Regions from separate parts of the Comamonas flocculans genome, predicted to be linked through region 2. Evidence: predicted binding sites of a transcription regulator. Region 2 holds the regulator's gene; the other holds the start of a gene.

Region 1 (3,392 bases), 820 kb from region 2:
TGGCGCGCTGCTGCGCATCAGCGGCCTGCGCGCGGGCGAGCCGCTGCAGGCAGCGCCGGTGCAGCCGCAGCTGGACGGGCAGCGCATGCTGCTGCCGCTGGGCAGCGCCGGCGCGCTGCGCATCCAGCCCTGGCCGGCCGAGCTGGCGCAGCGGCTGGGGCCGCAGCAGCTGCGCGGCGAACTGCGGCAGCTGCCAGCGGGGCCGGTGGCGCGGCTGGAGTTCACCCGCGCGGGCGAGGACCACGCCTGGCTGGTGCTGGGCAGCGGCACCCGCTCAGGACAGCCGCTTTCGGGCGGCTGGCGGCTGCAACTGGCGCAGGGGCGTTGGTGGGCGCAGCACGGGTCTGAGCGCCTGCCCGTTGCGAGCGACGCACCGGTTCTGCTGCAGGCCCGGGGCGCGCCATGGTGCCTGTATCTGCTGGACGCGCGCGTTCCGCCTTCCGCGCAGTGGGCCGCGCTGCACGAGCAGGAAGCGCAGGCCGACTGGGCCATGCAGCGCCTGCGCGGCGACGGCCAGCCCTGCGAAGCCGCACCGCACCGCCACGGCAAAATGCTACGACAACCGTAGCTGCAAGCGCTTGCCCACCATGGGCTAAAAGCCGTTTTTACTTGAAATCTACCGCCGCACCGCCGCGGGCTACGGGGCGCTTCTGGCGGCATCGGGCGCTTCGCCTGCCGCAGTGCCACCGTTCAGCGCGGCCAGGCGGCTGGCCAGAAAGTCGTCATAGCCCTGTTGCACCAGCGCGTAGGTCTGTTGCACGCCCTCGGCGATAGCGCTGCCCTCGTCCATCACGCCCAGGCCGCTCAGGATGTCCCGGGCTTCGCCATAGCCTTGCTCGAAACCGGAGCGGATCAGCTTCATGAAGTTGCGCACCACGGCCTCGGGGTCTTCGCCCGCGTGCTGCGCGGCGTAGCGGTCGAAGAAGGCGGTGGACAGCGCGACGATGCGCCCGGCGGTGGCCGCGGGGCTGTGGTCCTGCGCCGAGGCGGCCTGCAGTGCGCCGGGGCCGAATTCGGGCGCGAGCAGTTCGTTGATGCGGTCGATCGCGCTGCGGTAGAGCAGCGCGGTGGCGTCGTCGCCCGCCTTGAGCGAAACCTCCAGCGAGGCCTGCAGGATCTGCGCGTTCAGGCGCGCGCGCTGGTCCCGGGGCGCGGCATCGGCCGCGGGCCCGGCGGCGGCCGGCGGCGTGTCGGATGCGGCGGACGGCAGGCGGTTGGCGGGCACGGGCTGCGCCGCTGCCGCGCCGAGGGCGGAAAGGGTGGCCATGGCAAGACTCCAGCTGAACGACGGAACTAGCCTGTGTTATCGGCGCTTTTCCGGCTTTCTTGAGGGCCGATCCGTGGCAGGGCCGCCTTCGCGTTTCCGCCATGGTGCGCGCCCGCACGCCTTTTCAGGCCGCCGCGCAGGCGCCTGCCGGTCTCCAGCGCCGGATACCCGACACCGAGCGCGCTGCCCGCTCTGGCGCCTGCGCCGGCGGCGGCTGCCCGGGCAGCGGCGGGCCTGGCGGCCCCGCCGCATCAGTCCTCGTAGTCGGTGCGCAGGCCCTCGGGCGCCCAGCGCTCGATGTCCGCCAGCTTGGCCTTCAGGCGCAGCGCACCCATCTGCACCGCGCGCGCGCCCAGCGCGATGTTGCGCGGCGGCTGGGCGTGCTGGCTGAGCTCGGCAATGAGGCGCGCGGCGCGGCGCGGGTCGCCCGGCTGCTTGCCGCTGTAGCCTTCGGTCTGGCGCATGCGCGCGCCCACGCTGTCGGCATAGTCGGCGATGGCGCTGGGCGTGCGCTGCAGCGAGCGCCCGGCCCAGTCGGTGCGAAACGGCCCCGGCTCGACACAGGTGACGCGGATGCCCAGCGGGTTGCATTCCACCGCCAGCGAATCGGCCCAGCCCTCCACCGCATGCTTGCTGGCCGCGTAATAGCCCGAGGCGGCAAAGCCCGAGAGGCCGGACACCGAGCTGATGTTGAACACATGGCCGCGGCGCTGGCGGCGCATCAGCGGCAGCACCGCGCGCGTGAGCGCGAACAGGCCGAAGACGTTGGCGTCGAACAGCGCGCGGATCTGCGCCTCCTCGCCCTCTTCGACCGAGGCCTGGTAGCCATAGCCGGCGTTGTTCAGCAGCACGTCGATGCCGCCGAAGCGCCGCTCGGCCGCGGCCACGGCGGCGCTGATCTGCGCCGGCCGGGTGACGTCCAGCGTGAGGGCGAGCGCGGCCTCGGGGTATTTGCGGGCCAGCGGCTCGATGCTCTCGACGCGGCGCGCGGTGACGGCGGCGCGCCAGCCGCGTGCCAGCACCTCTTCGGCCGCGGCGCGCCCCAGGCCGCTGGAGCAGCCGGTGATGAACCAGATGGGGGTGGCGATGGCCGGGGCCATGTCTGCCTTCAGCGGTGCGAGTGCGCCCGGTCCCGGCCCTCAGCGGCGGCGCCCGTCGAGCGCGAACGCGCCCCCGCCCGCCGCGGCCAGGTACAGGAAGATGAAGCAGAACAGCGCGGCCGATTCGCCGTGGTTCTTGAGCGGCAGCCAGAAGTTGCTGGCCGAGGCGTGCGCGATGAAGTAGGCGAAGGCCATTTCACCCGAAAGAATGAAAGCCACGGGCCGCACGAACAGGCCGAGCACCAGCAGCGCGCCCCCCACCAGCTCCAGCCCCATCGCCAGGCCCTGCAGCGAGACCCAGGGCACGCCGCCCAGCAGCTTCATCGCGCCGTGCAGGAAGAACATGTAGGCCGCCGTCACGCGCAGCAGCGCCAGCGCATAGGGGCGCAGGGTGGAAGCATTCACAGGCATGCGAACTCCTTTCGGGCCGACGGCCGCCGCCACAAGAACCCCGAAGCGGCAGGCGAAGGTGCAGTGTAGGGGCTTACGCGCCGGCCTGCAGCGCCGCGCTGGCGTGCAGGCAGATGGCCGCGGCGGCGGCGACGTTGAGCGACTCCTCGCCGCCGGGCTGGGCGATGCGGATGTGGCAGGCCGCGCGCGCCTGCAGCGCGGGCGAGACGCCCTGCCCTTCATGCCCCAGCAGCCAGCCGCAGGGCCAGGGCAGGCGGGCGCGGTGCAGCCATTCGCCCTGGTGCGAGCTGGTGGCAAGCAAGGGCACGGCAAGCGCATCCAGCGCGGCCAGCTCCAGCCCTTCCACCAGCCGCAGCGCAAAGTGCGCGCCCATGCCCGCGCGCAGCACCTTGGGCGACCACAGCAGCGCCGTGCCCTTGAGCGCCGCGATCTGCGTGAAGCCAAAAGCCGCGCTGCTGCGCAGGATGGAGCCGACGTTGCCCGCGTCCTGCACGCGGTCCAGCACCACGGTGGGAGCGCCGGGCAGCAGCGCGGGGGCCTCGGGCAGGCCGAGGACGTAGCCCATGCCTGCGGGCGATTCGAGCGCGGTGAATTCGCGCCAGAGGACGTCGGGG
Region 2 (3,392 bases):
CTGGCCGCGGTGCTGATCGGCCCCGCGCAGGCGCAGCAGGCCAGCTCCGCCCAGGACCTGGTCACGCTGACCCAGCAATGGGTGGACCAGGCGCTGGCGCAACTGCCCGCCGAATCGTCCACGCTGCGCATGGAGGTGACGGTGGGCCAGCTCGATGCGCGCCTGCGCCTCACGCCCTGCGCGCGGGTCGAGCCCTACCTGCCGCCGGGCGCGCGCCTGTGGGGCCGCACCCGCCTGGGGCTGCGCTGCCTGGAAGGCGAAACCCGCTGGAACGTCTTTCTGCCGCTGACGGTGCAGGCCTACGGCCCGGCCTGGGTGCTGACCGGCAACGTCGCCACCGGCCATGCGCTCACCGAAGCCGACGCGGTGCAGGCCGAGGTGGACTGGGCGGCCGAGCCCGCCGCCGTGGTGGCGAGCCGCGAGGCCTGGCTGGGCCAGGTGGCCGCGCGCCAGCTCGTGGCCGGCCAGACGCTGCGCCAGCACATGGTGCGCGCGCCCCACCTGTTCAAGGCGGGCAACCCGGTGCAGGTGCGGGTGCAGGGCCCGGGCTATGCCGTCACCTCGTCGGGCCAGGCGATGATGGCCGGCTCGGCCGGGCAAAATGTGCGCATCCGCATGACCAATGGCAAGATGATTACCGGCATCGTGAATGCCGACGGAACAATTGAAGCCGCTTTATGATGCGAAACCCGTTTTTTTGCGGCGCACGCTCAAGCTTGCGCCCCAACTGCCGTTAATCTGCCTAGAGGCCCCGCACCTGGTTCGGGGCCGGCGGAGAGTGACATGAAAATCGACAACCACGCAGACCCCGCCCAGGCCTTGGCGCGTGCCGCGGCCAACAAGCAGCAGGCCAAGCCGGCCGCCGCCGCACCGGCAGGCGAGGCCGCGCCGCGCTCGGCCTCGCGCGCAGCGGCGGCGGGCGTGCCGGTCACGCTGTCGCACAACGTGCGCGGCGCCGCCGTGGGCCGCGCCAACGCCGACTTCAACGCCGAGAAGGTGGATGCGATCAAGACCGCCATCAGCAACGGCAGCTACCGCGTCAACGCCGAGGCCGTGGCCGACAAGATGCTGGAAAACGCCTACGAAACCCTCTCGCGCGCGCAGCAGCAACGCAGCCACTGATGCCCGCCCGCACCGGGGTCCGCACCCCGCGCACACCCACCCCTTAGGCATGGTCCCCGCCCCTGCCCTGGACACCCTCGAAGCCGCGCTGGCCGAGTTGCAGGCCGCGCTGGCGGACCCCGCTTCACCCCCGCACATGCTGGAGCAGCGCGCCCACGCGCTGCGCCAGGCCATGACCGCCTGCGCCGACGCGCTGGACGGCACACCCGCCGCCTGGCCACCGGACGCCGCGCGGCGCCTGCATGCGGTCGGCGCGCGCCTGGCAAGCACGCGCGAGCAGCTGGCCCGCGTGCTGGCGATCACCGCGCAGCAGGCCGCCTCGCTGCTGCCGCACACGCAGGAGCTCACCTACGGGCCAGGCGCCAGCGGCAAGGCGCAGGCCTGGCGCTCACTCTCCTGAAAATTTGAACCAGATACAGCCCAAACGCTTGCTGGGCAAGCGCTGAAAGCTAGTATTATAATAGCACATCCGCCGCTGCAGGGCGGGTGCGGCGGCGCTCAATGCCCGCGCATCTTGGTGCGCAGGCGCGCAATCGCCTGGCTGTGCAACTGGCATACGCGCGACTCGGTCACGCCCAGCACCGCGGCGATTTCCTTGAGGTTCATGTCCTCTTCGTAGTACATGCCCATGATGAACTGCTCGCGCTCGGGCAGTTGCCCGATGGCGGCCACCAGCGCGCTGCGTATGCCCTGGTCGCGCAGCAGCGCCACCGGGTCCGCGCCCTCGTCGGCCACGTTGCGCTCGAGGAAACCCTCGCCCGCGCCGTCCTCGTCGCCGCCGTGGCCCATGTCCTCCAGGTAGACGAGCTGCGCGCCGCGCACCCGGCCCAGCAGCGACTGGTAGTCGGCCAGCTCCATGCCGAGCTCCCCGGCGATCTCGGACTCCAGCGGCGTGCGCCCCAGGCGCTGCTCGGCGCGCTGCACCGCGCGTTCGATGTCCTTCTGGCTCTTGCGCGAGCTGCGGCTCATCCAGTCGTTGTCGCGCAGCTCGTCGAGCATGGCGCCGCGGATGCGCTGACTGGCGAAGGTCTCGAACTGCACGCCCTGGGTCACCTCGTAGCGGGTGAGCGCATCGCTCAGGCCGATCAGGCCGACCTGGATCAGGTCGTCCACCTCCACGTTCGGGGGCAGCTTGGCGATCATGTGGTGCGCAATGCGCTGCACCAGCCCGACGTGCTGGCGAAACAGCGCATCACGGTCGAGCTGGCCCTTGGCGGTATACATCATGCAAAGTCGCTACACGGAAAGGCCATGGTAGCGCGTTATCACGGCGCTGCCACCCTGGGCGACGGCGCGGCGCGGGGCCTGCGGCGCGAGGGTACAGGCCTGCTCCATCAGGCGCAGCGCCAGCGCACCCAGCGCCTGCGCGTCCGCGCCGTTGACCAGCACCGCGCGCGGGCTGGCGCCCAGCCAGCGCGCGCAGCCTTCGCGCAGCGCCTGCAGGCTGCGCTGGGCCCGCTCTGCCTGCGCGGGTGCCGCCATCACCGTGGCCAGGCTGGCGTCCAGGCCGGGCAAGGCGGCCATCTGCTTGAGCAGCGCATAGCTGCGCAGCACCGCCGCGTCGCCCGGCACGTTCAGCACCAGGGCCGTTGCACCGCGCGCGCCCAGCAGCGCCGCCACGTCCGCCGGCGGGGCATGGAGCAGTACCGCGGCAAAGGGGCGCAGCAGGGGTTCGAGCAGCGCCAGCGCATCACCGCCGGGCTGCCGCCGCAGCGCCTGCAGGCCGTGCGCGGCTGCGGCCACCACGGGCTGGCCCGCGGGGTCGGGGCGGACTCCGGCGCCGGCATGCAGCCACTGCAGCAGGCCGGGTTCGGCGCCATGCTCGGTCGAGGTGGCATCCAGCACCAGCGTGGCATGGCCGAGCTGCTGCAGGCGCAGGGCGAGCTGCCACAGCACCTCCAGCTCCAGCGTCGCCTCGGGGTGGCTGAGCACGGGGATCAGGCGCACGCCGGGCGCACGCGCGAAGCCGAGCAGACCGGCCGCCTGGTGCGTCTCAGGCCACATCCGCGAGCTCCGCCTCTTCGGCCAGGCCGGACGGGGCCTGGGTGAAGAAGTAGTTGAGCTCGATCTCGCGCGGATCGAAGGCCGACTTGACCGAACTGCGCATGGATGCGGCCACGAGCTGGCGCGCATCGGCTGCCTCCCAGTCCTCGGGCACGCGCTGGCCGCAGGTGACGCCACGCAGCACCATCTGGTGACGCACCAGCGCGTCGATCGCCGGGCCGAGCTTCACCGCCTCGTCGGTCTTGGAGAGGATGGCCTGCTGCGTG

The links. The regulator FliA, encoded in region 2, starts transcription of late flagellar genes. The targets are predictions, from matches to a motif close to CTAAAGTTTNNNNNNNNNNNGCCGNTA.
Region 1: a site for FliA is predicted at 1,305-1,331, ahead of FOZ74_RS01935 (DUF5610 domain-containing protein). Genes of this name have one in related genera too.

What each region holds. Positions count from the first base shown of each region.
Region 1 covers NZ_CP042344.1:371,055-374,446, forward strand. The annotation lists gene FOZ74_RS01930 (hypothetical protein) at 1-568, shown strand, start outside; gene FOZ74_RS01935 (DUF5610 domain-containing protein) at 638-1,267, opposite strand; gene FOZ74_RS01940 (oxidoreductase) at 1,519-2,367, opposite strand; gene FOZ74_RS01945 (DoxX family protein) at 2,407-2,778, opposite strand; gene FOZ74_RS16225 (TrmH family RNA methyltransferase) at 2,852-3,392, opposite strand, start outside.
Region 2 covers NZ_CP042344.1:1,191,381-1,194,772, forward strand. The annotation lists gene flgA (flagellar basal body P-ring formation chaperone FlgA) at 1-681, shown strand, start outside; gene flgM (flagellar biosynthesis anti-sigma factor FlgM) at 784-1,122, shown strand; gene FOZ74_RS05875 (hypothetical protein) at 1,172-1,522, shown strand; gene FOZ74_RS05880 (RNA polymerase sigma factor FliA) at 1,621-2,346, opposite strand; gene FOZ74_RS05885 (hypothetical protein) at 2,359-3,126, opposite strand; gene flhF (flagellar biosynthesis GTPase FlhF) at 3,116-3,392, opposite strand, start outside.